4 regions of the Blautia producta genome follow, and region 3 is predicted to be linked to each of the others. Evidence: predicted binding sites of a transcription regulator. Region 3 holds the regulator's gene; each other region holds the start of a gene.
What was found. The regulator Rex, encoded in region 3, represses fermentation and respiration genes when NADH is low (regulators of the CRP and FNR family bind a similar motif). The targets are predictions, from matches to a motif close to ATTGTTAANTANTTAACAAT.

Region 1 (7,757 bases), 620 kb from region 3:
GGGCTGCTGGACTGGTTTTTGGAAGAATTGTCCGCCCGTGGGATACAGGTGTTTATGATCAGCGGCAATCACGACGGGGCACAGAGGCTCCAGTTTGCCGGAGGGATACTGAAAAAAGAGGGGATACACATTGCAGGTACTTTTAAGGGGCGCGCAGAGCACACGGTACTGTCTGACAGATTCGGGCCGGTACATATCTGGATGCTCCCTTTTCTGCGTCCGGGCATGCTGCGTCCTTTTACAGAGGAAGTTCCGGAAAATTATCATGAGGCCGTGAAAACCGCGCTGCAGAGTGTAGAGCTGGATGAAAGTGAGAGGAATTTGCTGCTGGCGCATCAGTTTGTGACTGCCGGCGGGGAAGGTCCGGATATTTCTGATTCGGAACAGCTCTCCCTTGGGGGGATTGACCAGGTGGATGTCTCTGCTTTTAAAGGGTTTGATTATGTGGCCCTCGGACATATCCACAGGCCGCAGAAAATCGGTGATGTAAAGATACGGTATGCAGGATCTCCCCTGAAATATTCTTTTTCCGAATGCAGTCATACAAAGTCCGTGACAGTGGCAGAGCTGAAGGAGAAGGGCAGCCTGTCCATAAGGAAGCTTCCCCTTACAGCCAAAACCGAAATGGCTGTTTTAAAAGATACCATGGAGGAACTGGTCTCAGATAAATACGGGAAATACAGAGAAGGGTATTATCTCTCTGTTGTGGTGACTGACGAGGAGAGTCTGGAACACCCCATGGAGCGTCTGAGAAAAATATTTCCCGGCATGTTGGAATTTGCCGTCGAAAACCGCCGGAGCAGATCAGGAGGGATCTCAGGCAGTGCAGAGCTTCAGTGTCTGAAAAGAACACCGCTGGATCTGTTTGGGGAATTTTATGAAAAGCAGAATGGAAGTCCCATGTCAGAGACGGAACAAGAGCTGTTGAAAAATGTGATAGAAACCATGGAAGGGGTGGAAACATGAGACCGGTAGAACTGGAGATGGAAGCCTTTGGCCCCTATGCTGACAAAACCTGCATTTCTTTTGAAAACTGTGAAAAGGCAGGCTTGTTTCTGATCTGCGGGGATACGGGATCCGGAAAAACCACCATTTTCGACGGCATTGCCTTTGCCTTGTATGATGCGGCAAGCACGGAGGTGAGAAAACCGGAGAACCTCCACAGCGATTATGTGGAGGAGAAATCCATGAGCAAAGTGCGCCTGCTTTTTTCACACAAAGGGGAGCGGTATCAGGTCACCAGAACATTTAACCTGAACAGAAAGCATGAGGCGCTTCTGGAGTGCCCGGATAAAAGTGTGCTGACGGGAAGGAAAGCAGTGAACCAGAGGCTGCAGGACATTCTGGGACTTGATTACCGCCAGTTTAAACAGGTTTCCATGATCGCCCAAGGGGAATTCATGAACCTTCTGCTTGCAAAAAGTGATATGCGCAGCGAGATATTCAGGAAAGTTTTTGACACGGAATTCTACAAACTGATTTCCGACCGTCTCAAAAGCATGAGCATTCGGGAGCGGGAGGAAGAAAAGCTAAGGGAGGAGCGCCGCAGACAGGTTCTGGAGTCCTGGGATTCCCTGCACCCTGACTGTTCCCTGGCGGACAGGGAAAAGGAAGAGATTTTTGAGGTGCTGGACAGCCGGGTCCGTTCGCTGCAGGAGAATGAGAGGAGCGGCAGAAAGGAAGAACTGCGCCTGGAAAAAGAAAAGGACAGGGCTTTAAAAAATCTGGAGCGCATCCAGAAGGACAATGAAGAACTGAAAACCCTCAATGCCCTGAGACAGGAGCTGGAAGGGACGAAAGTGCGGGCCGGTGAAATCAGGGAGATGGAGAGAAGACTGTCAGAAGGAAAGAGGGCAAATGCCTATATAAAGCCTTTGGCAGAGGACTGTGCGCTGAAAAAGAAAATACTGGCTGATGAGGAAATCCACGTAAGGGAGATAAAAATCCAGGATAAGGAGCTGGAGCAGGAGAAAAAGACTCTGGCTACCCAGATGGCCGCGGCGGAAAGGGAAGTTAAGCTTGGCGCGGAGATACAGAGACTGACAGAGCAGCTTCTGGTCTATGAAAAATGGCAGAAGGATGCAGAGGTCCTTTTGGAGCTGGAGGCGCAGAGGGAAGAGCTGCTTAAGAGGGCAGAGGACCAGATCACTGTGCAGACGCAGCAGGGAATTGCCTATGAAACTTACAGAGAGGAATTTTTCAGAAGTCAGGCAGGCCTGCTCGCCAGGAATCTGGTGGATGGAAAACCTTGCCCCGTATGCGGCTCCACGGTACATCCCGAGAAGGCGTCCTGTGCAAAAAAAGAGCTGAGCGAATCTGTGCTGAAAGAGCTGGAGGATCTGAAGGAAAAAACTTCCGCAGAACTGCAGAGGACTATGACGGTCCTGGCGGAAAATAAGAAAGAATGGCAGACCAGAATGGAACATCTGCGCAGGGAGGAAGGGCTTGCAGGCAAAAAAAACGGAGATGCTGTGCGTAAGAAAGCAGCTTCGCTGATCCGAGAAACCGGCATGCGGCTGGAGAAGAAGAGGGCAAAAAGCTGCCCGGGTCTTCCGGCATTGGAGATTGTCAGAAAAAGGACAGATGAAAATGCGCAGCGCCGGGCAGCCGCCGCCAGAGAGATCCAAATCTGCGAGAAACACGTGGCAGAGATGACAAAAGAGAGGAAAGAGGCGGAAGAGAAGCTGCTCCTGGAAGTGAAACGGCAGAAATTTAAGAGCAGGGCAAAGGCCATGGAAGCGTGTCTGGAACAAGAAGAGATGGAACGGATGGAAAAAGAGACACAGGCCTATGAGGATCATGTGAGAGATCTGCAGATAAGGATCAGGAGTCTGGCGCCTGCCCTGCGCGGAAAGAAGCTATGCTCTGAGGAGGGTGTGAGGGAACAGATGCAGCGCGCGGAACATCAGTTGAAAACTGTGCGCATGCAGCTTCGGGAAGATTACAGTGCCCTGGAAAGGGCAAAAGAAGTTCGCAGACAGCTTCAGGCATTGTTTGAGGACAGCAGCAGGACAGAGAAGATTCGTCTGTCTCTTCAGAATCTTTCCGACACAGCCTGCGGAAATCTGAAGGGAAAGCCGAAAATATCCCTTGAGCGCTACGTGCAGTCCGCTTACTTCCGCATGATCACAAAGGAGGCAAACAGGCGGCTGGAGCATATGTCCTCCGGCAGATATGAGCTGCTTGTCCGGGAGGAAAAAGAAAATCTCCAGTCCAGATCCGGACTGGATCTGGATGTCTATGATTATCATACCGGAAAGGTGAGGAGTATCCGTTCCCTTTCGGGAGGAGAGAGTTTTCAGGCGGCCCTGAGTCTGGCGCTGGGGGTTTCCGGAGTTATCGGACAGTTCGCGGGCGGAATCCGGGTAGAAACGGTTTTCATTGACGAGGGCTTCGGCAGTCTGGATGAGCAGTCTCTGGAGACTGCTGTGGAGACCTTATCCGCTCTTTCCAGAGAGGATTGTCTGGTGGGGATCATTTCTCATGTTCCGGAGCTGAAAGAGCGCATAGAATGCCGGATCGAAGTGGAAAAAAACAGAGGCGGAAGCTCTGTGTTTTTCACCTCTTGAACCTCTAAAAAAACATAAGAATAACTTGATAAAACAACCGAAAGCATGTATAATGAATTTATTGATAAATTATTGTCATTTACTGCGCCCAAAGCGGGAAAAAGCAGTAGGGAAAGGATGGAAAAATGCATTTAATCAACGACGAAAATGGCAACATGGTTCCTCACGGACATGACCATGAGCATGACCATGTTCACAGCCACGAACACAGCCACGGCTGCAGCAGCTGTTCAGAAGGCGAATGTGGCGGAAATTGTACAGAGGAAGTGGTAGCGCTTTTGAACTATATGCTTTCCCACAATGAGCATCATGCACAGGAGCTTGACCAGATGGCAGATAATCTGTCAAAGCTTGGAATGGAAGATGCGGCCAAGACTATCAAGGAAGGCGTTGCTGATTTCCAGAAAGGAAATATGCGTCTGGGCCTGGCACTGACACTGGTAAAAGAACATTTGAAGGAGGCGTAGGCTATGTGTCTTGCAACTGTACAGAGAAGCGATGACAACACTGTCATCTGCAAAAATGTAAGCAGAATTGACGTAGATGGCGAAAAGGTTATCTTACGTGACATTATGGGCGAGGAGAGAACTATTATTGGCAGAATTCTGATGGTAGACCTTGCTAACAGCCTTGTTAAGCTGGACTGCCAGTAATGCAGCAGAAAAGTATGGAGGACTTTCTGTTGTGCCAACAAACGATTTTAGGGCTTAGGCCTTAAAAATAAATAAACAAAGCGGAGGTAGTAACTATGAAATTATCTGAAGCAATGAAGAACAAAATGCTCCTTTCTTTTGAGCTGTTCCCACCGAAGACAGACAAGGGTATGGAAAATCTTCCGGGAACCATCGAGCATCTTTGTAAGTACCAGCCGGAGTACATTTCCTGTACATACGGTGCGGGCGGAACTAATGTGGGCAAGAACATGGATGTGTGTAAAATGATTCAGGATGCAGGAACGATCCCGGTGACACATTTTACATGTATCGGTAATACCGCAGAAGGAATCAAGGAACAGCTTCAGAATTACCTGGACAACGGCGTAGATCATATGCTGGCACTTCGCGGTGACCTTCCATTCGGATGGACAGGAACCGGCGGAGATTTTGCTTATGCTACTGATCTTGTGGCTTATGTCCGCAAAGAATTCGGCGATAAAATTGAAATTGCTGTAGCGGGTTCTCCGGAAGGTCATATCGCATGCCGCAGCCTTGAGTCTGATATCGCTGTCCTGAAACAGAAACAGGATAACGGCGCTGACTACATCATGACTCAGCTTTGCTGGGATATGGAACAGTTCAAACGCTGGATGGATGCTATCCGTACTGCAGGCATCACAATGCCGGTCGATGTGGGTATCATGCCGATCCTGGATCAGGCTGCTACGATCAATATGGCGCTGTCACGCAACGGCTGTGTAATGCCGCGTAAGCTTTGCGAGATCATCTCCAAAAACTGGATCTTCCCAAATCCGTTCGACAAAGATCCATTCGACGCTGCTGTTGATGAAAAGAAAGCAGCATTCAAAGAGGCAGGTATCGAATACACTATCAGACAGATTGATGAATACCGCGCACTGGGCGTTAACGGCATCCATCTGTATGCTCTGAACAAATGGAAAGACGTATCTGAGATCATTGACAGATGCGGTCTTCGCACACTTGTTTAAAACGTATTAAAATCATATTTTAGGAGGTGCCCTTTTCATGGCACATGTAATTGCAATTGCCGGCAAAGGCGGCGTGGGCAAGACGACCCTGACAGGACTTATCATCCAGTATCTGGCTGAAAAAGGCAGGGGACCGATTCTTGCAGTAGATGCAGACGCGAATTCAAACTTAAATGAAGTTCTCGGCATGGAGCTTGAGGCGACTCTGGGTGATATCCGTGAGGAAGTGGCTCGTGCAGAGATGTCAAAAGAAAATCCTATTCCGGCTGGAATGACAAAAGCCGATTATATGGAATTCAAGTTTGATGATGCGTTGATTGAAAATGATGATTATGACCTGCTTGTCATGGGACGTACCCAGGGAAAAGGTTGCTACTGCTTCGTGAATGGACTTCTGCAGGCTCAGCTTGCAAAGCTGCAAAAAAATTATCCATATATCATCGTGGACAATGAAGCCGGTATGGAGCATATCAGCAGAGGCGTTCTTCCGAACATGCAGACAGCGATTCTGGTCAGTGACTGTTCCAGAAGAGGTGTTCAGGCGGTTGGCAGGATCGCGGAACTGATAAAAGAGTGTGACATGCACCCGAAGCAGGTTGGTCTGATCATCAACCGGGCACCGGGCGGGGTACTCAATGCGGGCACAAAAGAGGAGATAGAGAAACAGGGCCTCACCCTTTTGGGAATCGTACCGCAGGATGAAACTGTATATGACTTCGACTGCGACGGTACACCGATCGTGAAGCTTCCGGAAGATTCACCGGTGAGAACAGCGATCCGGGATATCGTAGACAGGCTGGAGTTATAAAACCGGGGAAGCGGACCCGGATAAAAAAGCAAAAAGAGGCGAAAAACAAGGAGGATATTCATGAGTGAATTCAAATTAACCACAGTAGAAGAATTTGAAGCTGCTACTGCACGTCTCCTGGAAACAGGTGCAAAAGTCGGCGCTGACGCTTGGCAGTTCCGCGTAAAAAATCAGACACCCCATTGTAAATTTGGCGAAGAAGGCGTTTGCTGCCGTATCTGTACAATGGGACCATGCCGTATTACAAAAAAAGCTCCGAGAGGAATCTGCGGATGTGATGTACATGGTATTGTAGGACGTAACTACCTGAAATTTACAGCAGGCGGATCTGCAACACACTCTGACCATGGCCGTGAAATCTGCCATACCTTATATGAATCAGCAGCTGATGGCTGTTATAAGGTAAAAGATCCGGATAAATTGATCCGTATCGCAAAAGAGTGGGGAATCGAGACCGAAGGAAAAGACATCTATGATCTGGCACATGAAGTTGCTGAGACAGGTCTGATGGAATATGGTAAACCTTTCGGAACTCAGAGATTCTTAAAGAGAGCACCGGAATCACAGCAGGAACTGTGGGAAAAGAATGAACTTGCACCAAGAGCAATTGACCGCGAGGTTTCCTGTTCCTTACATATGAGCCATATGGGATGTTCTTCCAAACCGGAAGCGCTGGTAAAACAGGCTATCCGTGCAGGCTTAAGTGATGGATGGGGCGGTTCCATGATGGGAACAGAGTTCTCTGACGTACTGTTCGGAACTCCGAAGCCGATCGAGACAGAAGCAAACTTGGGCGTTATGGTTGAGGATAATGTCAATATCGTTGTTCATGGACATGATCCGAGTCTTTCAGAGATGATCTGTGAATTCGCAGATGATCCGGAAATGATCGCATATGCAAAAGAGCAGGGTGCAAAAGGCATTACTGTATCTGGTGTATGCTGTACTTCAAATGAAGTTGCAATGCGCCGTGGTATTCCTATGGCCGGTAACTTCCTGCAGCAGGAAAACGTTGTTCTGACAGGTGCATGTGAAGCTATCGTTGTAGACGTACAGTGTATCTTCCCGGCACTTGGTCCTTTAAGCAAATGTTTCCACACAAAATTCATCACAACTTCTCCGATTGCTCAGATGCCGGATTCTGAATTTATCAGATTCGATGCACATACAGCAGGCGAGAAGGCAAAACTGATCGTTAGAACAGCTATCGAGAACTTTAAAAACAGAAAACCGGAACTGGTACATATTCCGCAGATGAAACAGAAAGCAACTGTAGGATATTCCACAGAAGCGATCGTAAAAGTTCTGGACGGTGTTACCAACTCACAGGTAGATGAGCTGGGAACCACAAAACCGTTATTAGAGTGTATCACCTCTGGTGTTCTCCGCGGTGCTGTTGCAATGGTTGGATGTAATAACCCGAGAGTTCGTCCTGACTTAGCTCATATTGAACTTATGAAAAAACTGGTTGCCAACGATATCATCATCATCGCATCCGGATGTTCTGCACAGGCAGCTGCAAAAGCTGGTCTGATGGACAAGAGAGCCAAGGATGTATGCGGCGCCGGCCTTAAGAGAGTTTGTGAACTGGCTGACATTCCGCCGGTACTGCACATGGGATCCTGTGTTGATATCAGCCGTATGCTGGTTCTTGCAGCTACCCTGGCAAAAGACGCAGGTCTGCATATCTCCCAGCTTCCGGTTGTTGGCTGTG
Region 2 (7,757 bases), 110 kb from region 3:
CAGCTCCTGGTTCTTTGTCTTTATGGACTGCACGCCGAAAAGCACGTTGGTGGACAGGATGGTCTGTTCCTCACTGTCTTTGACCTGCAGATAATTATAGATGGATTCGTCTTCCAGTGTCACATCCTTTTCCCAGAAGGCAAAGCTGAAACCGGGTGTCAGCAGGGCCAAAATGAGAAGTACCGCTGCTGTTCCGATGCAAAGCCCTCTTTTTCTCTTGACTGTCACAAAATAAACCACTGCTATTGCTGCCAGAACCGCTGAAAATATCAGGAAGGTAGCCGCTGTTCCAACTGCCGGAATGGTGACAAATGTTGGAAGAAAAGTGCCGATAATACTACCAATGGTATTTAATGCCCCCAATTCTCCCACCGTTTTTCCGTTGTCATCCAGATTGCTCACAGAAAATTTCACAAGGGACGGTGTCACAGTTCCCAACAGTACACAGGGAAACGCAAAAATTGCCAGACAGGTAAAAAGCGCTGCCCACACAAGAAAATTTGACTTGATAAAAATTGCCAAAAGAAGGGAGATTCCCGCGATCAGATATCTGCCCACAAAGGGTATCAGCGCGATCCACACTGCCGCGATCAAAAGCCTGCGGTAGAGCCTGTCCGGATCATGACGCTTATCTGCAGAGCGCCCGCCCCATACATTTCCCATAGCCATGGCGATCATGATCACACCGATGATCACGGTCCATACAATCTGGGAGGAACTGAAATAAGGCGCCATCAGCCTGCTGGCTCCCAGCTCCACAGCCATCACCGACATACCGGAAAAAAACTCAGTTACATACAAAAAATATTTGTTTTTTAATAATCTGGACTCCATTTTTGCCTCCTGTTGTCTCTTGATTTACCCCACCTTCTTATGCGGCAAAAAAACAGACTGCCCCAAGGCCGTCCGCGCCGCGATCCGGCGCCGGCGTACCTGCCCAAGGCAGCCCTTTTCTTTTATGCCTATGCTTCTGTCATAAACTGATAAATTGTGGTAGTATCGTATTCCTCTCCGGCTTTCAGAACAGAGGACTGGAAGTTTGCCTCATTGCAGGCATTGGGATAATACTGTGTCTCCATACAGAAACCGGCACGCTTTGTATAGACACTGCCGCCCTTTCCATTCTCATTATTGATGAAATTGCCGATATAAAACTGCATTCCCGGAAGATCTGTAAATACCTTCATGGTAATGCCTGTCTCATGGCTGTGAACTGACGCAGCCTCTTTTACATCACCCTTTTCTCTGGAGAGTGCGTAATTGTGGTCATAGCCGCCTCCGAAAACAAGTTGTTCATAGCTGTCCTCCACATCCTGTCCTATCTTCTTTGGAGAAGTAAAGTCCATAGGAGTGCCCTCTACTTTTAAAATTTCCCCTGTTGGGATAGCTTCTGAGTCTGATACCGGCGTAAACTCCGGTGCATGGATCTGAACTACATGGTTCAGCATGCTCTCTGCCCCCGCATTATGGCCTGCCAGATTGAAATAGGAATGGTTGGTCATATTCACAACGGTGTCAGCGTCTGCGCTGCCGGTGTAATGCATTACAAGTTCATTGTCCTGTGTGAGCTTATACGTCACATATCCTGTAAAGTTTCCCGGGAATCCCTGGTCACCGTCCGGGCTGAAGATACGGAAGGTAATACTGTTTTCCTGTTCCTCCACTCTCTCCACATCCCATACACGGATGCGGTAGAAGTCCGGGCCGCTATGTAAATTATTTTTGTTATCATTCTGAGCCAGCACATACTCTTTGCCGTTTATGGTGAATTTAGCTCCGCCGATACGGTTTCCGTTTCTACCGATAGGAGAACCAAAATGAGGTTTATTCTCGTAGTATCCCTCTACATTATCATAACCGAGAACCACATCTGTCAGATTCTTATCCTTATCCGGAACCATCACACGGACCAGTATGGCACCGAAATCTGTCACAGAAACAGACATCCCATTTTCATTACTCAGTTCATACAAAAATACATCTTTTCCTTCAGGGCTTTTTCCAAAGCTTTTTTTTGTCACTCCCATGTCTTCATCTCCTGTTTTCATGTTTTACTGTGTTCCTATTGTTGTAAACAAAAAGAGTCTGATTTTTCAGACTCTCGCACCAAATGCGGCGTTCCTGCTGCAAATGTCCACTATTCAATCATATATACAGCCTGACTGCTGTTATATTTATAATCCCAGGATGCCGTTTCCTACTTTCTGACTCCTAGCCTAAGCCAGGTGGGCAACCGCAACTGTTCTTCTGCCTTCCGCTGCGCAATGACGGCCTGACATCTGAACAGAAATATAGGAATCCCGTTTAAAGAAATGTAGGTTCAAAAACTGTAGGAGCATCGCACACCCCAGGATTACTTCGTATCTTTATTATACTCTAGTATATGAACTTTTTCAACAAAAATGCACACACTTAATAAATTTTTTCTTCAATATAAATATTACAGATAGAACGCACTTCTTCCATATCTGCCTTTGTCTTTGCATTCCCATATGGGATGCGGTCTATGTTCCGGTTCATGTAATCCTGTTCTTTAATGTACAGGAAACTGGAACGGAAGTTGAGATCAAAGATAAACGCCAGATAAGAAATCCACATATCCATATGCGTGGTCCTGTCCCCGCGCCGGATGCACCGGTGCTCTCTCACTGCATTCAGGATATTTTCCGAGACAGGTTCAAGACCTACCTCTTCTGCCGAAATTCCAAAGATGGCTTCCGTATTCTCTGTATCTTTTACTCTGAAATTATCCAGTTTATCCGCGTCCCTGATGATCTTGCAGTGAAAAAGCTCTCTTCCCTCAATTTCTTTTGGTATCTCATAGAGGGAATGACAGGCGATGGCTGTCCTGATAATACTGTCATACCTGTCTTCTTCTATAAAGCTTCTGATCATACCCTCTTCAAAAAGGACTTTCACACCAAATTGGGCATGGTCAAACAGATCATCGTCATAGCTGTGGAAGGTTTTCAACTGCTCAAATCTTCCGATGTCATGAAGCAGTGCAATGAGAAGCGCCAGTTCATGATCTTCCCCGGAAATGTTCTCCTGTCTGCAGATAAGGTCCGCCGCGTCCAGGACACAGAACGTATGGACTTCCTTCAGCAGGATCTTGTCATCGCTTCTGTCGTAGTTGCTGAGATATTGCCGGAAACTCTCTTTTGCATATTCCAAATCAATCATATTCTCATCTCCGCTGTCCTAGTAGGCCATAAAGTGTGTAAGAAAACCCATTCCGGCAAAATGTAACACATAGCTTGCCGAAAACAATTCAAATGCTCTCCAAGTAAAGAAAACGGACCGTCTATACTGACGGTCCGCAAGATTTCTATAAAATGTCTGAATTATTTCAGCTCATCAACAACTTTCTGGATTGCCTCTAAAGCATCAGCAGGAAGTTTGTCATATCCATCTTTCTTGGTCTCGAATGCTTTGATCTCATTTACGCGGTCATTCATACGAGCTTTGAGCTGATCAACGTAGTCAGCATCATTCATATCCGGAACGAATCCTTCCCAATCGAAGATTTCGATATCGGAGAACGGTCCCCAAGGTTTGAACTCTGCTTTTTTCTCTACGATTGCTTCCAGGATACCTAAAGTATCTTTCGGCTGAACTTTCTTGCCCATGAAATCGCCTGTGTTGATGATGTAGCAGTCTACATTTTTCTCTTCAACCAGTTTTTTGAATTTCTCGTAGTCATCAGCTAACGGATATGTTCTGAACGGGTTAGCGTAAGGAACAACAACCAGCTTATTCGGGTCAACACCTGGTGCCAGACGCTCTGCTGTAGAACGTTTTGTAGCCAGAGTAGCGCCCATTACGGATGCTAAGGAAGCACCTTTTAATTTAACTACTGGCGGAATGGTCGGGTCTTTCATGATCCAGAAGATAGCGTTAACCGGCTCGTCGATCTTATCAACACGGTTCGGTGCCCACAGTTTGGATTTGATTGCACGTCCGTTACCATTTCTGATATCTTCTGTTACAAGCTGGATGTTTCCATCCTCATCTAATGTAGCAGAGTTATTCATGGATGTCAGGAGGAATTTGTTGTCATCACATCCTGCCGGATAATCCTGTGTTTTATCGAAGTATGTAGGCTCTAATGCTACGGAAGCACAAGTATCTGTGTTGATGATGAAAGCGTCATCATGCAGAACTTTGATTTCGTATTTGCCATTGTGTTTTGCGTGTGTGATGGTGGATTTACCTGATCCTGACAGACCGTATACAGATGCAACGTATTTGGAACCATCAGCCAGTGTGTATTCTTTCTGTCCGCCGTGGCATGCTGCATAGCCGTTTCTGTTGGCAATTGCCCAAGCCATAGTCAGAGTACCTTTTTTGTGCTCACCGAAGTATCTCATACCAAGGATACAAGCACAGTTCTGGTCTGTGTTGAAGTAGCACAGAGTCTGCGGATCGCTTAAGCAGCTGTAGTCAACACCCGGAGTGCTTGCCGGTGACCACTGAGGATCTGAGAAGATGTAAACATCTGCCTCTTTTCCTTCGCCTACAGGCTGAGAATTTTTATACATTTTAACATAGTCATCAGACATATACTGGAAGTTCAGCATCCAGGAGTACATGATGTTCTCTTCACCTTCCGGAATCAGCAGGTGAGCTTTTACCATGAATTCAGGATCCAGTCCTACATATACCTCTGCGTGGTACATGGTTTTCCAGCGAGCTTCATAAATAGCATCCATAGCCACTTTGTCAAGAGCTGCGCAGTCAACACCTGGTTCTCCGGCAATGCGGCGTGCAGCTGCGTAACGTCCTGTGATAGCACCATCGTTAAATAATAAAACTTTAGCATCTCTCTCAAGACCAAACTCTTCGCCTCTATAAACAGGCATATCTGTAACGACTGTTCCAGGTGAGTTTTTCGCTAATTCATATGCCTCTTTTAATGTGTTAACCTTAACAACATTGTTGCCATAGAACGCTGCTTCAATAATGGAACGAGTTTTGCTGAAGCCAGTTTTGCCTGCTCCAATCTCGTTGATTGGGTAATATGCTTTTGTTGACATATGGTTTCCTCCTTAATCTTATCTCAAAGTCAATTCATTATCTCATGTTAGTTTTTAAAAGTCAATACTTTAACAATGTATTTTCTTGACGTTTTTTTTACATTTAATAGAATTTTTATATTTTCAAATTCCAAGAACATTTTTTACCGCTGCCGGCATATCCGGAACATCCACAACTGTATCGTGCAGAACAGGTGCTGTACGGATTTCCTCGATGGCATTGGGCACCTTCACATTTGCAATTTTGGACAATTCATCCACCAGCTCGAAATCACCCATGGAATCGTATTTGCTGTCAATGGCATCCATAACACTTCTTGTGAATTTAAAGGGGCTGGCTGTAGATGCAATAACTGTTTTGGTACTGTCTTTTGTGTCTTTCACGTATTTTTCATAGACACAAGCCGCTACGGCTGTGTGGGTATCAATGACATAGCCGGTATTCTGATAAAGAGCTTTTATAGCATCGGCAGTCTCCTTCTCTGTGGCAAAATTGCCGTAGAAATCTGCGAGCTGGCTGCGCATTTCCTCTGTTATCTGATAGATTCCACCCTTGGAAAGCTGCTCCATCATCTCACGGTTTTTGTCTGCATTTTCCCCTACAATGCGGTAAATAAGCCTTTCCAGGTTGCTGGATATAAGGATATCCATAGATGGGGAAGAGGTCAGGATGAAATCACGGTTCCTGTCATAGCTTCCCGTGGAGAAAAAGTCAAAGAGAACTTTGTTCTCATTGGAGGCGCAGATCAGTTTATCAATGGGCAGACCCATATTTTTTGCATAATAGGCTGCCAGGATGTTTCCGAAGTTGCCGGTGGGCACAGTTACGTTAATTTTTTCACCATCTTTTATCTCACCATTCTTGAAAAGATTCACATAGGCGTAAACATAGTACACTATCTGAGGCACCAGACGGCCGATATTGATGGAGTTGGCAGAGGAGAACTGGAAGCCTGCCTTGTCAAGCTCCTCCTCCATTGCCTTGTCATTGAACATTTTTTTCACTGCGGTCTGGGCATCATCAAAATTGCCCGTGATACCCACTACATATGTATTATTTCCCTTCTGTGTCACCATCTGTTTTTCCTGGATGGGGCTGACACCGTTCTTGGGATAAAAGACAATGATCCTTGTACCCGGCACGTCTGCAAAACCGGCCATGGCTGCTTTTCCTGTATCGCCTGATGTGGCGGTGAGGATGACGATTTCATTTTTCACATGGTTTTTCTTTGCGGAGGTGGTCAGAAGATGAGGCAGAATAGAAAGCGCCATATCTTTAAACGCAATGGTTGCTCCGTGGAACAGCTCCAGATAATACGCGCCTCCTGCTTTTACCAAAGGTGCGATCTCCTGGGTATCAAATTTTGAATCATAAGCTTTGGCGATACATGCCTTTAACTCTTCCTCTGTAAAATCTGTCAGAAAACGGCTCATGACCTCATACGCGATTTCCTGATAAGACATCTCTGCCAGTCTGTCCATGGAAATGTCCAGTTTGGGAATCGCTGTGGGCACAAACAATCCTCCGTCTTTTGAAAGCCCTTTTAAAATTGCTTCAGATGCCTTTACGCATTCCCCTGTTCCTCTTGTGCTTTTGTACAAAATCTCCATCTTTCTATGTCCTTTCTTCTTTACGGATACGTGAAAAAGTCATGTACCCCATATTGGAATAAAAATTTTAAATCCTCTTTAAACCATTTAATATTATGCTGTTCAGCATAAGCCTCTTCCATGAAGAACAGCGCGCCCTGGGAGTAATCCTCCCCGTCAATGGCCCGGTTGACTGCCTCTCTGGTCCCCTCTGAAACGGTAACCGTATCGATTCTGCCGTCAACGGTAGGTGAAAACTGGGGACTTCCGTCCGAATTCTCCCACACTACATCGTGAATGCTGTTGGGGAAATCAGGGCTTTTCACCCGGTTGAAGATCACGTTAGCCACCAAAATGCGGCCCTTGATATCTTCACCTCCGGCCTCCGCCTCCACAATTTTCAGAAGCGTCTCATAATCCTGATCCGTCATCCTTAGAAGACTCTCAGAAGCGCCGATGGAGTGATTCTCCAGTTCAGCCACACTGCTGGCTGTCTCCTCGCTAAAATCGAAACGTGATTCCTGCACCTTTTTTCCTGTTCTCTGTCCTACCAGCACTGCCTCACAGGAGGTGCCAAGCCGATGTACTTCGCTCTGGGTATCCTGACTTATCAGTACGCCTGAAATAATTGCGTCCAAGCCGTACAGTTGTTCCTCCTCCGGCTCATCTTTCTCTTTCGGCGGATCTTTGTCGTCACTCACAGATGCATATACATTATTTTTTCCGCCAGCATGAAGCCCGTGAAAGGTAAATGCCACGGCAGCGATCACCACTGCCCCTGTCACAACCAACGCACAGGTCCTCCGGCTCTTTTTAGATATCTTCCGGATCAAGAATAAAAATCCGGCCGCAATCGTACGAATAATGTCCATACCTTTTTCCTTTGCCTGTTTTCTTAAATCGAATAGACATCAGTTATAACACATAGTTCAATTTCTGATGTCATGAATTATATGGATTATAAAATATTTGGGCAATGGAAGTCAATAAGCCGGGGCCTCTTTTAGCTAATCTTCACAATATTATCTTGTTTAAAGAAAGATATTTTATCTAATTTTTTGTGCTTTTTTCCTCTATTTCACTAAAATCAATAATTATCGGCTCTCACTTTTATTCTATCTGCTCATGACA
Region 3 (7,757 bases):
TTTTGTATTATTTTCTCATATATGTGACGGGTGACTTGTGCGTGTATTTATTAAGCACGATCTTAATGATGACCGGCAACCTTAATGACACCACAGGATACGTGAGTCCACTTGCTGAAACGCTGTATCATGCACTGCCTCTTGCACTGCAGATATTAATGGAGATCGTAACCATTCTCCTGTCATTAGGTATTTGGAAAATTTTGAAGTACCAGTTGAAAGATTTAGGTCTTAGAGATTTTAAGACCGGATTTAAAAAGGATGGCGTTATTGGTCTGCTGCTTGGATTCGGAATGTGTACCTTGATATTTATGATCCTGCTTCTGACAGACAGCGTCCGTATTGATTCTGTCAATCTGACGCTGTCTCCTTCCTGGATCGGCTTGATCCCCACCGTACTGCTGGTTGGTTTTGCGGAAGAGCTGTTTTGCCGGGGACTGCTTATGTCCGTACTGCGCAGGTCCCAAAACAAATACCTTATCATGCTGCTGCCTTCCGTGATCTTTGGTGCGATTCATATTATCAGCCCAAATGTAACGGCTATGTCCTTGATCAACATTATTCTGATTGGCTTTGTGTTATCTTACATGTATTACAGATCCGGCAGTCTGTGGATGTGCATAGGTTTCCACATTACATGGAACCTGTTTCAATCCATTATTTATGGGATGCCGGTCAGCGGTTTGAATTTCAACAGCCTTATGACCACCCATTATCCAACTGCAAATCTGTTGAACGGAGGCGCTTTCGGTATCGAAGGCGGGATTCTTACAACGGCTGCAAATGTGCTGCTGTTGGTGTTTCTCTTCTTTTATTACAGAACTTCCACTTTCCGGTTTTTGGAAGACCCGCATATAGGAACTCCGTAGGAAAAAGCAGCCTGACAGGTTTTAAGCCTGCCAGGCTTTTTTATTACCCGAAACGTATCTCTAAAAAGTATCCTCTAAAAGTTTTCAGACAGGGGGTTGAAAATCTGAGTCAATTTCTTATAATGGGTATTAACCGAATCGGTAAAGTACAAAAAGGGGGCTCAATATGGAGGACAAACTTAGCAGTCTTTCGGAGGAAAAAAAGAATGCGATCGTCAATGCGGCACTGGAGGTTTTCGGCACCTGTGAATATAAACGTGCATCAACAGATTTGATCGCCGCCAAAGCCGGAATCTCAAAGGGACTGCTGTTTTATTATTTTAAGAACAAAAAAGAGCTGTATATGTATCTGTTTGAGTACGTCTTTGAAAAGGTGGGTTCACGTCTTTTGGATTCGCATTTTTTTGAAATCACGGATTTCTTCGAGTTGTTGGCTTACACAACCGAAAAGAAAGCCCGCATTCTCTCTGATTTTCCCTATCTTATGGAATACAGCGTCCGGGCATTTTTTACATCCGGGGAGGATGTATCGGAGGAAATGAATTCCTTTATGAAAAACCAGATTGCAAATATGTTTGAGGACTATTTCAAAAATGTAGATATGACAAAGTTCCGGGAGGATGCAGAACCCAGGGAAATCCTGCATATGCTTCTCTGGCTTACAGACGGATATATGCATCAGAGAATGTTCTGTACCGATACGGTGGATGCGGATTTATTGATGCAGCAATTCAGAAAATGGTCAGAAATGCTGAAGCGGATCGCATACAAAGAGGAGTATCTGACAGAAATGGTTGGAAGGAGGCAAGAAATATGAACGTAATAGAGATCAGCCATATAACAAAAGACTATGGACAGAACCGCGGTGTTTTTGACGTGAGTTTTTCGGTGAAACAAGGAGAGGTGCTTGGATTTTTAGGTCCAAACGGAGCAGGAAAGACCACAACGATCCGTCAGATCATGGGCTTTATCAAGCCTGACAGCGGCAGCCTGTCTATCCTGGATATGGATTGTTTTAAGGAGTCGGATAAGATCCAGACATCCCTTGGATATCTTCCCGGAGAGATTGCATTTATTGACTCCATGACAGGAATGGAATTTATCCGTTTTGTGGCAAAGATGAAGAAAATGAGAGATTTGGGCCGGGCTCAGGAACTAATGAAAATGTTTGAACTGAATCCCTCCGGCAAGCTGAAGAAAATGTCAAAAGGCATGAAGCAGAAGATAGGGATTGTCTGTGCATTCATGAATCCGCTGGCGAGCATCCTGATCCTGGATGAGCCCACCAGCGGACTGGACCCTTTGATGCAGAACCGGTTTGTAGAACTGATCCTTTCGGAGAAGAAAAAAGGAAAAACCATACTTATGTCTTCCCATATGTTTGAGGAGATTGAACGAACCTGTGACCGTGCCGCGATCATCCGTGACGGTCGCCTGGTTGCAGTGGAGGAGATAGAAAGATTAAAAGAGGGTAGGCAGAAAGTGATAGAGATCACTTTCCGGGAGCCGGCTATGGCGGAAGCGTTCGCTGGCGCATTTCCTGAGGCCTCTTATCAGGCAGGGGAAAAAGCAGTGACTGCCAAAGTGGGAAAAAATATTGATCTTTTCCTGAAAAAGGCCAGCGCGTATACGATCACAGATTTAGATGTGCGCACACAGAGTCTGGAAGAGTTTTTCATGCATTTTTACGGAGAGGAGGCAGCACGATCATGAATGCTACGTTATTTAAAAAAGAGATCAAATCAAACTGGCTGCTGCTCGTCATCTTTCTTGCAGTCCTCAGTGTCTATGGCAGTATGATCACTATGATGTTCAATCCTGAAATGGGAGACAGCCTGAAAATGATGGCTGACAGCATGCCGGATCTGTTCGCGGCATTTGGCATGGCTGATGTGGGCCAGACATTGCTGGAATTTGTATCGGGATACCTGTACGGAATGCTGTATGTGGCTTTCCCGGCGGTATTCATCATAATTCTCTCAAACAGACTGGCAGCAAGATACGTGGACAACGGCTCCATGGCTTACCTGTTGGCGGTACCTGCCAAACGCTGGAAGATCATGATGACACAGTGCGTTTTCATGCTGGTGTCCCTGCTTGTCATTGTCATTTATGTGACCTGCCTGGTATTGGTTGTCAGTGAAGTGCTTTTTCCAGGTGAAATGGAGACAGCGGCATTTATTCGGATCAATGTGGGCCTGCTGGGGATCCTTGTGTTTTTCGGAGGCGCATGTTTCTGCGCGTCCTGCTTCAGCAATGAGTCAAAAATCTCCTCCGCAGTTAGTACGGCAGTGGTGGTATATTCCATTCTCATACAGATGATATCACAGGTGGGGGATAAGTTCGAGAAAATAAAATATGCCACGCCTATGACCCTGTTTGACATTGAAGGACTCAGCGCAGGAGACGGGAAAGCGTGGATAATGTGCGGAATACTGTATATAGCGGGTATTCTCTTCATGGGGATCGGGATCGTACGGTTCAGCAAACGGGACCTGCCCTTATAACAAAAATGGGAGGAACTGGCACTATGCCAGCTCTTCCCATTTTTCATAAAGTTCTTCCAGTTTTTCCGCTATTTCCGCTTTTTCATTGGCAAGCCGGACACACTCTGCTACATTGACGGCAATTTCCGGCTTTTCCATCTCACATTCGATCTCTTTGTCTCTGCTTTCCAGGCGTTCGATGGCTTCCTCTGTCTTTTTCAGTTCATTTTCACGCTTTCTCTGACGTGCCTGTTCCTCTTTCTGCTGCTTCCAGTCCAATTTGGTGGCGGAGACGGCTTCTTCCGCCTGTTCCTCCGCCTCTTTCGGGGCATAGATGCGGGTCAGTTCTTCCCTTTTTTCCATATAGTAATCATAGTTGCCGATATAGTTTACCATGCTTTGGTTGGTCAGCTCCAGGATCCTGGTGGCAGTCCGGTTAATAAAATACCTGTCATGAGACACATACAGTACAGTTCCCGTGTAATTGCGGAGCGCCTCCTCCAAGATTTCTTTTGACAAAATGTCGAGGTGGTTAGTCGGCTCATCCAGGATCAAAAAGTTGGCTTCTGAGAGCATGAGCTTTGCCAGGGATACACGTCCCCGCTCACCGCCGCTCAGAGAGGATATCTTCTTAAATACATCATCTCCGGTAAAGAGAAACGCTGCCAGCAGATTGCGGATCTCTGTGTTGGTGAGCTTTGGAAAGTCATCAGAGATTTCCTCAAATATTGTTTTCTCCATATGCAGCACGTGATGTTCCTGGTCATAGTAGCCGATATGGACCTTGCTACCCAGATGAAAAACACCGGCATCAGCGGGAACCAGTTCATTTAAAATTTTAAGGATAGTGGTTTTTCCGGTTCCGTTGTTTCCGATGATGGCCACCCGCTCACCCCGCTTGATGGAAAAGTTCAGATCAGAGAACAGCGGGAGTGAGGGGAAAGATTTGGTGAGATGTTCCACGGCAAGCACATCTGTACCGCTCTCCACACGAGGTTTCAGATAAATGCGCATGGAGGCGTTCACCTCTGCGGGCTTTTCCAAAACATCGATCTTATCCAGCATTTTCTCCCGGCTCTCTGCCCGTCTGATGGACTTTTCCCGGTTGAACTGTTTCAGCTTGGCAATGACTTCTTCCTGATGTTTGATCTCCTGCTGTTGATTGAGATAGGCCTGATAAGCGTCCCTGCGAAGCTGTGCCTTTTTCTCGCTGTAGGCAGAATAATTCCCTGTAAAGGTGCTGACTTTCCCGTTGTCAATGTCAATGACCTTTGTCACGATCCTGTCCAGAAAATACCGGTCATGGGAGACGATCAGCACAGCTCCCGGATAGTTCAGCAGATAGGTCTCCAGCCAGGAGATAGAATCCATATCCAGATGGTTAGTAGGCTCGTCCAGAAGAATGATATCCGGCTTTGACAGGAGAAGACGACCTAGGGCAACCCGTGTTTTCTGTCCTCCCGACAGAGTGGAGATTTCTTTTTCAAAGTCACTTTCAGGAAAGCCAAGGCCTTTCAGAACCCCCACAAGTTCACTCTTATATGCGTAGCCGTTCTCCATTTCAAATTCATGGGTCAGACGGGAATAGGTCTCCATAAGGCGTTCCAGCTCTTCCCCGGAAGCGTGCTTCATCTGTTTTTCAATCTCTCTCATGTGAAGCTCCATATCCAGAATATGCTGTTTGACCTGGAGCAGAGAGTCATAGATGGTAAGGGCACTGTCCAGTTCCTGGTGCTGGGCCAGATAACCGATGGACTTGCCCCTTGATAAAATGATCTCGCCGCTGTCAGCAGGTATCTCCTGCATGATAATGCGCAGCATGGTGGATTTTCCGGCACCGTTGATGCCTACTAGGGCGGCTTTTTCGCGTTCTTCTATATGGAAGGAGGCATCATGGATCAAATTTATGCCCCCGAATGATTTTTCAATGTTTTGACATGCCAGTATCATTTTTTACGAGTCTCCTTTATCTTTAGGCTGTAACTGGCCGGATATCCGGTCAGTTACTTTAGGTTCACCCTTCCTATTATATCGGAAATTCAGAATTTGACAACAGATAAAAACAACAATAACTGGAATTGTATTTGACTTTATTTTAACAATTATATATAATATTCCTATATGAAACAGAAAATTTAGACATAAGGAGGGTAAAGTCGTGGACGAAAAATGCATATCAAAAGCAGTCATCAGAAGACTTCCCCGATATTACAGATATTTAGGAGAACTTTTGGAGGATGGAGTGGAGCGTATCTCCTCAAATGAGCTCAGCTCCAAAATGCGCGTGACAGCATCCCAGATTCGCCAGGACCTGAATAATTTCGGAGGGTTTGGGCAGCAGGGATACGGATATAATGTACAGTACCTGTACACAGAGATCGGTAAGATCCTGGGGCTTGACCGGACTCACAACATGATCATCATAGGGGCCGGTAATCTGGGACAGGCACTTGCAAATTACGTACAGTTTGAAAAGCGCGGGTTTAAAGTGGTAGGCATTTTTGATGTGAATCCGGTTCTGAAAGGCATCTCCATCCGTGGGAATGAAATCCTTATGATGGATGAGCTTCCCCAGTATCTGAAGGATAATGATGTTCAGATAGCAGCGCTTACTCTGCCGAAGAACAACGCAGAGGAGACAGCTAATCTACTGGTAGAAAACGGAATCAAGGCCATCTGGAATTTCGCACATCTGGATCTGGAGGTTCCGGAGGATGTCATTGTGGAAAATGTACACCTCTCTGAAAGCCTCATGCGATTGTCTTATAATCTGAATTGTTATGTGACGGAACATAAAAAGTAAGAAAGGGCTGCTGCGGAACTTTTGCGGCGGCCTTTTGCTCTGTAATACGCAAAAAGAGAGGAGTGTATGACATGAAACAAATCGTAACCGGCGGACAGATGAAGCTATTGGACAGTTACACCATTGAAAAAATGGGGATTCCGTCTCTGGTACTCATGGAGCGGGCTGCCCTGAGTGTCTGTCAGGCGCTTCGGGAGGAAGAATTTCCCCTGGAAAAAGTTTTGGTCCTCTGCGGTACCGGCAATAACGGCGCGGATGGCGTGGCAGTGGCACGGATGCTTCATGCGGCAGGGGTTTCCGTTGATATCTGTATACTTGGGAAAAAGGATCATTATACAGAAGAAATGAGAAAACAAGTGGATATTGCAGAAAATTATCACATATCCTTTGTCAAGAATGCCGTACCTGTTGAATATACTACTATAGTAGATGCTGTCTTTGGCGTAGGCCTGTCCAGAGAAGTGGGCGGGGTTTACAGAGACACCATCGAAGCTCTGAACCGGTCAGATGCCAAGGTCATGGCAGTGGATATTCCCTCCGGAATCAGTGCAGACACGGGAAAAGTGCTGGGCTGCGCAGTGAAAGCTGATGTGACCGTAACCTTTGCCTATGAGAAAGCAGGCCTTTTATTTTATCCGGGTGCTTCTTACGCGAGAAAGATAAAAACAGCCGATATCGGGATCTATATGCCGCCTCAGAATGATTTTGAACTGTCCATCCAAAGTTGTGAGGATAAGGATTTGTTCCGGATCCCCGTCAGAAAGCCGGATGGGAATAAGGGAACCTTCGGAAAGATATTCCTGGCTGCCGGAAGCCGTGATATCAGCGGTGCGGCATACCTCTCTGCCTGTGCAGCACTCAGGACAGGCGCGGGTATGATCAAGGTACATACCAGGCAGGAAAACAGACAGGCACTGACCACAATGCTGCCGGAGGCCATGTACAGTTTCTATGATGATGAGGAGATAGAAAAAGAACAGATCCTGGAAGGACTTGCCTGGGCTGATGTCATCGGAGTGGGGCCTGGAATGGGCACGGGACAGCAGGCGGAAGATATCCTGTACACCATTTTGGCAGAGGGCAGAAAACCTTTGCTCATCGATGCTGACGGTCTGAATCTTTTAGCGGGCAGAATGGAGGTGCTGGCCCAGTATCCGGCACCGGTCATTGTGACACCGCATCTTGGGGAGTTTAGCAGGATTTCAGGAGTGTCAGTGGAGGAGTGGAAGGAAGCCCCTCTTTATCTTACAAAGCGCTTTGCCCATAAATACCATCTGACCGTTGTGTGTAAAGATTCGCGAACGGTCATTTCCGACGGCAGTGAAGAGATCTTTATAAACACCTCCGGCAACAGCGGTATGGCAACAGCAGGAAGCGGGGATGTACTCTCGGGAATCCTTATGGGACTTCTCGCCCAAGGACTTTCCGCCATAGATGCGGCGTCTTTGGGGGTCTATTTTCACGGCGCTGCGGGAGATATGGCTGCTGCCCAAAAGGGAGAATACAGCATGATAGCCGGTGATATCATTACACAGACAGCGGAAATCTTGAAGAAAAGAGGAGCAGTTTTATGAATACACCAAGCAGGATCTACGTCTC
Region 4 (7,757 bases), 940 kb from region 3:
TCAGATACATATGAAATACTTAAATCCTAATTCTAAAATATTAGAAATGTATATGTATGGAGATGAAGCACATCCTGATAGGATTGCGCTCACGAATGATAGTGATGAATGGAAGAAAATAAATAGCGGTGTATACGCTCATGAATATGGTTACAGCCGTGTATTAAAATTTGAAAAGGACAGAGAAGAATCTATAAATGATAAAAAAACGCTTGTCTATACCACAAGCTACGTTGAAGACATGGGTAAAACATACCGCATGGATCAGGAAATCCCCTATACTATTTATCAGGAATATTATATGGATAAAGAAACTTTGCAGCTAGTCCGTATCATCACAGATACTACGGATGCACGTATCAAAAAAGAGATTGCGCAGATGTCTCAGATGGATAGTATTTCTGTTGAAGAGGCCGCTGAAAAGGTTGCAAATGATAAAAATATTAAAAATGCATCGTATAATAAAGAAATTTTGGATATCTATAATTATGGCAATGCAGCGAATCTATCTATACCAAATGTTCAATAAAAGTTATATAAAATGAAGGCTATCACATGAGGCCTCAAATTTTTAACTCTCATACATTGAATAAAATGTCAAAAGGAAGTGAGCTGATTAAATGTTCAGGGACAAAAAATCTTTAATATGCCGAATAATGTATGATATTTTTTTCTTGATCCCTGCATTTGTGGGAATTATAGTAATATATAATAAAAAATATGAGTATAGTGCTATTTGCTATCAGATTGCTATAACTATTTACGGTGTATTAGCAGTTTATCATACATTTAAAAGTATTTATTTGCTGTCAAGGAATGAGAAAACAGAAAAATTTCATAGTTCACTTATACGGCTTGGTTTCTGTCTTGTTTTTTTCGTTGATGCAGTCTTACATATATTGCTTCAGTATTAATAAGGTATACATATGAATAGAAAAAGAATGAAAAGGTTGCTGACAAATTTGCCGGCAGCCTTTTGCTGTGCCTATAGAAGAACTTTTTATGGTAATAGAAGAGTAATCAAAAACACGGGATAAAAAAGAAAATGCAGCAAAAAGCCTTTAAAATCAAAGAAAATTAGGCTTTTTGCTGCAAAAACTCTAAGCAGATAACGGGAATCGAACCCGCCTCTCCAGCTTGGGAAGCTAGCGTTCTACCGATGAACTATATCTGCATACATGTATTATATAACTGAGGAAATTAAAATATCCCAAACGTGCACCAGCCTGCGCGTGTTCCTCCGGGATATTCATATGTGTGAACCGAGACACCGCAGATACGGGTGTAACCGCACTCCTCCCGGAACTGATGCGTTGAAGATATTATAATCCAAAATATTTTTATTTGCAAGAGGATTTTTGAACTGTTATGGCTTATATAACGAAAAAGCATAGCAGAGAGCCTTATTATGCCTTGAAATATAAGCGAAAAAGGATTATCATAATTAAAATACTATAATGCGATAACATACGACAACTGTACGACAGGAGGAGAATCTCATGAACTATAAAATTGCATTGATCCCGGGTGACGGAATTGGACCGGAAATTGTGGCAGAGGCTAAAAAAGTGCTGGATAAGGTCTGTGAAGTATATGGACACAGTTTTTCCTATGAGGAGGTACTGCTTGGGGGAGCTTCCATTGATGTGCACGGTGTGCCGCTGACTGAGGAAGCGATTAAGTCTGCCAAAGCTTCCGACGCGGTGCTGATGGGGTCCATCGGAGGGGATGCCAAGACATCACCCTGGTATCAGCTGGAGCCGTCAAAACGTCCCGAAGCAGGACTCTTAGCTATCAGAAAAGCGCTGAATCTGTTTGCAAACCTGCGCCCTGCTTATCTGTACGAGGAACTGAAAGGTGCCTGCCCCCTGAAAGAGGAAGTGATCGGTGATGGATTTGACATGATCATTGTCAGGGAGCTGACCGGCGGCCTGTATTTCGGTGAGAGGAAGACAGTAGAGGAAAACGGTGTGACAACAGCCGTAGACACTCTTACATATAATGAAAATGAGATCCGCAGGATTGCTGTCAAAGCATTTGATATTGCCATGAAGAGAAACAAAAAAGTCACAAGTGTGGACAAAGCCAATGTACTGGATTCCTCCAGACTCTGGAGAAAAGTGGTGGAAGAGGTGGCAAAGGATTATCCTGAGGTGACACTGGAACATATGCTTGTGGATAATTGTGCCATGCAGCTTGTGCATAATCCGGGTCAGTTCGATGTTATCCTCACAGAGAACATGTTCGGCGATATTTTGTCTGATGAGGCAAGCATGGTGACAGGCTCCATCGGAATGCTTTCATCTGCCAGCTTAAATGAGACAAAATTCGGTCTTTACGAGCCGAGCCACGGTTCTGCACCTGACATTGCAGGAAAAGGGATCGCCAATCCTCTGGCGACCATACTGTCTGCAGCCATGATGCTGCGCTACTCCCTGGATCTGGACAAAGAGGCGGATGCTGTGGAGGCAGCCGTGCAGAAGGTCCTTACAGAGGGATTCCGCACAGTGGACATCATGGCGGATGGTATGAAACAGGTGGGGACGATCGAGATGGGAGATCTGATCGCAGAGCGGATCTGAGAGCTGAACGAGAGTAACAGTTAAGCATCCGCTTATAATGGTGAAAATACAGAACAGTTACAAATAAGATCAAAAACGGACAATGGAATTCAGACAATAGAAAACAGACAACAGAAAGGATTGTGAAAGATATGAGAAGTGATGCAGTAAAAACAGGTATGCAGCAGGCACCGCACCGTTCCCTGTTCAATGCTTTGGGAATGACAAAAGAGGAACTGGAAAGGCCGCTGGTAGGTATTGTCAGCTCCTATAATGAGATTGTGCCGGGCCACATGAACCTGGATAAGATCGTGGATGCTGTAAAATTAGGTGTTGCCATGGCCGGCGGAACACCGATCATGTTCCCGGCTATTGCTGTCTGCGACGGTATTGCCATGGGACATACAGGAATGAAATATTCCCTGGTGACAAGAGATCTGATCGCGGATTCCACAGAGGCTATGGCTATGGCCCATCAGTTTGACGCTCTGGTCATGGTACCGAACTGTGACAAGAACGTACCGGGACTCCTTATGGCAGCAGCCAGGATCAATGTCCCCACCGTATTTGTAAGCGGCGGTCCTATGCTGGCAGGCCGTGTACATGGCCAGAAGAGAAGCCTTTCTTCCATGTTTGAGGCTGTAGGTTCCTATAGTGCCGGAACCATGACCGCAGAGGAAGTGGAAGAATTTGAAAATAAAGTCTGCCCAACCTGCGGCTCCTGCTCCGGTATGTACACTGCCAACAGCATGAACTGTCTTACAGAAGTGCTGGGTATGGGATTAAAAGGAAATGGAACCATCCCTGCTGTTTATTCCGAGAGGATCAAACTGGCAAAACACGCAGGTATGCAGGTAATGGAGATGTACAGACAGAATATCCGTCCGAGGGACATCATGACAAAAGACGCGATCATGAATGCCCTGACGGTTGATATGGCACTTGGATGTTCTACCAACAGTATGCTGCATCTGCCGGCAATTGCCCATGAAATCGGATGGGACTTTGACATTACCTTTGCAAATGAAGTGAGCGCAAAGACACCGAATCTCTGCCATCTGGCACCGGCAGGTCCGACTTACATTGAAGATTTGAATGAGGCCGGCGGTGTGTACGCAGTGATGAATGAGCTTACCAAAAAAGATTTGCTGAATCTGGACTGTATGACAGTGACAGGAAAGACTGTGGGCGAAAATATTAAAAACTGTGAGAACAGGAATTCAGAGGTTATCCGCCCGGTTGAAAATCCTTACAGCCAGACCGGAGGCCTTGCGGTACTCACCGGCAATCTGGCACCGGACGGCGGTGTGGTAAAACGTTCCGCAGTCTGTGAGGAGATGATGGTGCATGAAGGCCCTGCAAAGGTGTTTGAGTGTGAGGAAGATGCCATTGACGCCATCAAAGGCGGTAAGATCGTGTCAGGAGATGTAGTGGTGATCCGTTATGAGGGACCAAAAGGCGGTCCGGGAATGAGAGAGATGCTGAATCCAACCTCTGCAATTGCAGGTATGGGGCTTGGTTCCAGCGTGGCTCTGATCACAGACGGACGTTTCTCCGGCGCATCCCGCGGAGCTTCCATTGGACATATTTCTCCGGAGGCAGCCGTAGGCGGTCCCATCGCCCTTGTGGAGGAGGGAGATATCATCCGCATCAATATTCCGGAAAACAAGCTGGAGCTGGCTGTTTCAGAAGAGGAAATGGCAAGGAGAAAGGCTGCATGGCAGCCAAGAGAGCCTAAAGTAAATACGGGATATCTGGCACGCTATGCGGCTATGGTGACCAGCGGAAACAGAGGAGCTGTTCTGGAAATCCAGAAATAAAAATAAAAAAGAAAAGATAACGGTTGGGAGGATTTCAATATGCAGTTGACAGGAGCAGAAATAGTAATCGAATGTTTAAAAGAGCAGGGTGTAGATACCGTATTTGGTTATCCGGGCGGAACCATTCTGAACATTTATGACGAGTTATATAAACACAGTGATGAGATCCATCACGTACTGACTTCCCATGAGCAGGGCGCAGCCCACGCAGCGGACGGCTATGCCCGTTCTACAGGAAAAGTGGGGGTATGCTTTGCGACCAGCGGCCCTGGCGCCACTAATCTGGTGACAGGTATTGCCACAGCCCATATGGACTCTGTTCCTGTGGTTGCCATTACCTGTAATGTCGGCGTTCCCCTTCTGGGAAAAGACAGCTTCCAGGAGGTAGATATAGCCGGTGTTGTTATGCCTATCACAAAACACAGCTTTATCGTAAAAGATGTGAAGAAGCTTGCAAAAACCATCCGCCGTGCCTTTGTCATTGCAAAGAGCGGCCGGCCCGGTCCGGTCCTTGTGGATATCACAAAGGATGTGACTGCAGCCAAGACAGACTTTGAAAATGCAGTGCCAAAGCCTGTGAAACCCTCCGTAAGTGAGATTGAAGAGGCAGATCTGGCTAAGGCGGCAGAGATGATCCGGGAGGCAAAGCGTCCGTTCATCTTTGTGGGAGGCGGAGCCATTGCAGCTAATGCATGGGAGGAACTGCGCACTCTGGCACATAAGATCCAGGCACCTGTAACGGATTCCCTTATGGGAAAAGGCGCGTTCTCCGGAGAAGATGAATTGTATACCGGTATGCTGGGTATGCACGGAACCAAGGCTTCCAATCTGGGAGTGACAAAATGTGACCTGCTGATCACAATAGGCGCCAGATTCAGCGACCGTGTGACCGGCAATACAAGAAATTTTGCAAGAAATGCAAAGGTAATCCAGATTGATGTGGATGCAGCGGAAATCAATAAAAACGTGCTGGTTGACTGCAGCGTAGTAGGTGATGCCAAAGAAGTGCTGAAACGCCTGATCGATATGGTGGAGCAGGAAGAGCATAAAGAGTGGTTGGAATATGTAGAGGAGCTGAAAGCGAAATATCCTCTGCGCTACAACCAGGAAGGCTTGAGCGGCCCTGCCATCATTGAAGAAATCTATCGTCAGACAAAAGGTGATGCCATTATCGTCACAGAGGTAGGACAGCATCAGATGTGGGCAGCCCAGTATTATAAATACAAAGCACCCCGCACATTCCTCTCCTCCGGCGGACTGGGTACCATGGGCTATGGTCTGGGGGCGGCTATCGGCGCAAAGATGGGCAATCCCGATAAGGTGGTCATCAATGTGGCAGGAGACGGCTGTTTCCGTATGAACATGAATGAGATCGCAACAGCCACCAGAAATGATATCCCGCTTATCCAGGTGGTCATCAACAACCAGGTTCTCGGTATGGTGCGCCAGTGGCAGACTCTGTTCTATGAAGGCAGATATTCTAATACAGTATTAAAAGATAAAGTTGATTTTGTGAAACTGGCTGAAGCCATGGGTGCAGTGGGTATCCGTGTGACGAAAAAAGAAGAACTGCAGGAGGCTCTTGCAAAAGCGATTGAATTAAACACTACCGTTGTTTTGGACTGCATGATCGACAGCGATGACAAAGTATTCCCGATGGTACCGGCAGGCGCCAATATTGAGGATGCCTTTGACGAGGATGATCTGAAAGCGAAACAGAAATAATGTGTCTTTTTCAGAAAGACAAATGTTTTTATTGACAATAATATAACAAAGAGGTAGAATACTTCTTGTCAAGCAATTTATGCCACGTGTCCCTAAAAGGGGCATGTGGCGTGTTGTTGTTCAGCCGTTTGGCTTTTCAGCAGCAAATGCAGATAACCAGACTGTATTATAAGAGTAAAACAATAGAGGAGGAAACAACAAGTGAGCAGAGTTTATAACTTTTCGGCAGGACCGGCAGTGCTGCCGGAGGAAGTGCTGAAGGAGGCAGCAGCAGAGATGCTGGATTATAAGGGAACGGGCATGTCTGTTATGGAGATGAGCCACCGCTCCAAAGCTTTTGAGGATATTATACATACTGCAGAGGCAGATTTAAGAGAACTGCTGCATATTCCGGATAACTATAAAGTATTATTCCTGCAGGGCGGTGCCCATCAGCAGTTTGCCATGATCCCTATGAACCTGATGAAGAATAAAGTGGCTGATTACATTGTGACAGGCCAGTGGGCAAAGAAAGCATGGCAGGAGGCACAGAAGTACGGAACAGCCAACAAAGTCGCTTCCTCTGAAGATAAGACATTTTCTTACATTCCGGACTGTTCAGACCTTCCCATAAGCCCGGACGCGGATTATGTATATATCTGCGAGAATAACACCATCTACGGTACAAAATTTAAAACACTGCCCAATACAAAAGGCAAAACTCTGGTTGCGGACGTTTCCTCATGTTTCCTCTCCGAACCTATGGAGGTGGAGAAATACGGCCTTATTTACGGCGGTGCACAGAAAAATATAGGGCCTGCCGGTGTAGTGATCGCCATCATCCGCGAAGACCTGATCACAGAGGAGGTTCTTCCGGGAACACCGACGATGCTTACCTACAAGACACACGCAGATGCGGAGTCCTTATATAATACCCCCAACTGCTACGGCATCTATATGTGCGGCAAGGTATTCCAGTGGCTGAAGAGACAGGGCGGCCTGGAGGCCATGAAGAAGCATAATGAGAAAAAGGCCAAAATCCTTTATGATTTCCTGGATGCCAGCACAATGTTCAAAGGTACAGTGGAACCGGATTCCCGTTCCCTTATGAATGTGCCGTTTGTCACAGGTGATAAAGATTTGGACGCGAAATTTATCAAAGAAGCCACAGCCGCAGGCTTCGTGAATCTGAAAGGACACAGGAGTGTAGGCGGCATGCGTGCCAGCATCTACAATGCCATGCCTATAGAAGGTGTGGAGGCCCTGACTGCTTTCATGGAAAAATTTGAAAAGGAGAATGCTTGATCATGTACAGATATCACTGCTTAAATCCAATTTCCAGCGTAGGACTGGAGCACTTCCCCGCCAAGTATGAGAGCACAGACAATATGTCTGATGCAGATGCCGTGCTGGTGAGAAGTGCAAATATGCATGAGATGGAGCTGCCAAAGAATGTGGTTGCCATAGCCAGAGCCGGCGCAGGTGTCAACAATATTCCGTTGGAGGAGTGCGCAAAGGACGGTGTGGTGGTCTTCAACACACCGGGAGCAAATGCCAATGGTGTAAAGGAAATGGTCATTGCCGGAATGCTGCTGGCCTCCAGGGATATTGTGGGAGGCATTGAATGGCTGGAGCACCAGGATGCCACAGAGGACATTGGAAAACTGGCTGA

Region 1: a site for Rex is predicted at 3,630-3,649, ahead of BLCOC_RS16580 (DUF8180 domain-containing protein). Genes of this name have one in related genera too.
Region 2: a site for Rex is predicted at 5,094-5,113, ahead of BLCOC_RS13180 (phosphoenolpyruvate carboxykinase (ATP)). Genes of this name have one in related genera too.
Region 4: a site for Rex is predicted at 6,137-6,156, ahead of serC (3-phosphoserine/phosphohydroxythreonine transaminase). Genes of this name have one in related genera too.

What each region holds. Positions count from the first base shown of each region.
Region 1 covers NZ_CP136422.1:3,685,538-3,693,294, reverse strand. Annotated here, with positions in the region: gene BLCOC_RS16590 (exonuclease SbcCD subunit D) at 1-966, shown strand, start outside; gene BLCOC_RS16585 (AAA family ATPase) at 963-3,569, shown strand; gene BLCOC_RS16580 (DUF8180 domain-containing protein) at 3,695-4,036, shown strand; gene BLCOC_RS16575 (CooT family nickel-binding protein) at 4,040-4,222, shown strand; gene BLCOC_RS16570 (methylenetetrahydrofolate reductase) at 4,318-5,235, shown strand; gene BLCOC_RS16565 (ATP-binding protein) at 5,273-6,043, shown strand; gene cooS (anaerobic carbon-monoxide dehydrogenase catalytic subunit) at 6,104-7,757, shown strand, end outside.
Region 2 covers NZ_CP136422.1:2,960,285-2,968,041, reverse strand. Annotated here, with positions in the region: gene BLCOC_RS13200 (spermidine synthase) at 1-834, opposite strand, end outside; gene BLCOC_RS13195 (aldose epimerase family protein) at 963-2,027, opposite strand; RNA gene ssrS (6S RNA) at 2,176-2,357, opposite strand; gene BLCOC_RS13185 (HD domain-containing protein) at 2,413-3,183, opposite strand; gene BLCOC_RS13180 (phosphoenolpyruvate carboxykinase (ATP)) at 3,345-5,036, opposite strand; gene thrC (threonine synthase) at 5,160-6,647, opposite strand; gene BLCOC_RS13170 (cell wall hydrolase) at 6,668-7,498, opposite strand.
Region 3 covers NZ_CP136422.1:3,069,403-3,077,159, forward strand. Annotated here, with positions in the region: gene BLCOC_RS13610 (CPBP family intramembrane glutamic endopeptidase) at 1-869, shown strand, start outside; gene BLCOC_RS13615 (TetR/AcrR family transcriptional regulator) at 1,036-1,686, shown strand; gene BLCOC_RS13620 (ABC transporter ATP-binding protein) at 1,683-2,582, shown strand; gene BLCOC_RS13625 (ABC transporter permease subunit) at 2,579-3,376, shown strand; gene BLCOC_RS13630 (ABC-F family ATP-binding cassette domain-containing protein) at 3,398-5,305, opposite strand; gene BLCOC_RS13635 (redox-sensing transcriptional repressor Rex) at 5,514-6,158, shown strand; gene BLCOC_RS13640 (NAD(P)H-hydrate dehydratase) at 6,230-7,732, shown strand; gene alr (alanine racemase) at 7,729-7,757, shown strand, end outside.
Region 4 covers NZ_CP136422.1:4,011,693-4,019,449, reverse strand. Annotated here, with positions in the region: gene BLCOC_RS18080 (hypothetical protein) at 1-529, shown strand, start outside; tRNA gene BLCOC_RS18075 (tRNA-Gly) at 1,104-1,174, opposite strand; gene leuB (3-isopropylmalate dehydrogenase) at 1,500-2,582, shown strand; gene ilvD (dihydroxy-acid dehydratase) at 2,714-4,381, shown strand; gene ilvB (biosynthetic-type acetolactate synthase large subunit) at 4,421-6,106, shown strand; gene serC (3-phosphoserine/phosphohydroxythreonine transaminase) at 6,308-7,390, shown strand; gene BLCOC_RS18050 (phosphoglycerate dehydrogenase) at 7,393-7,757, shown strand, end outside.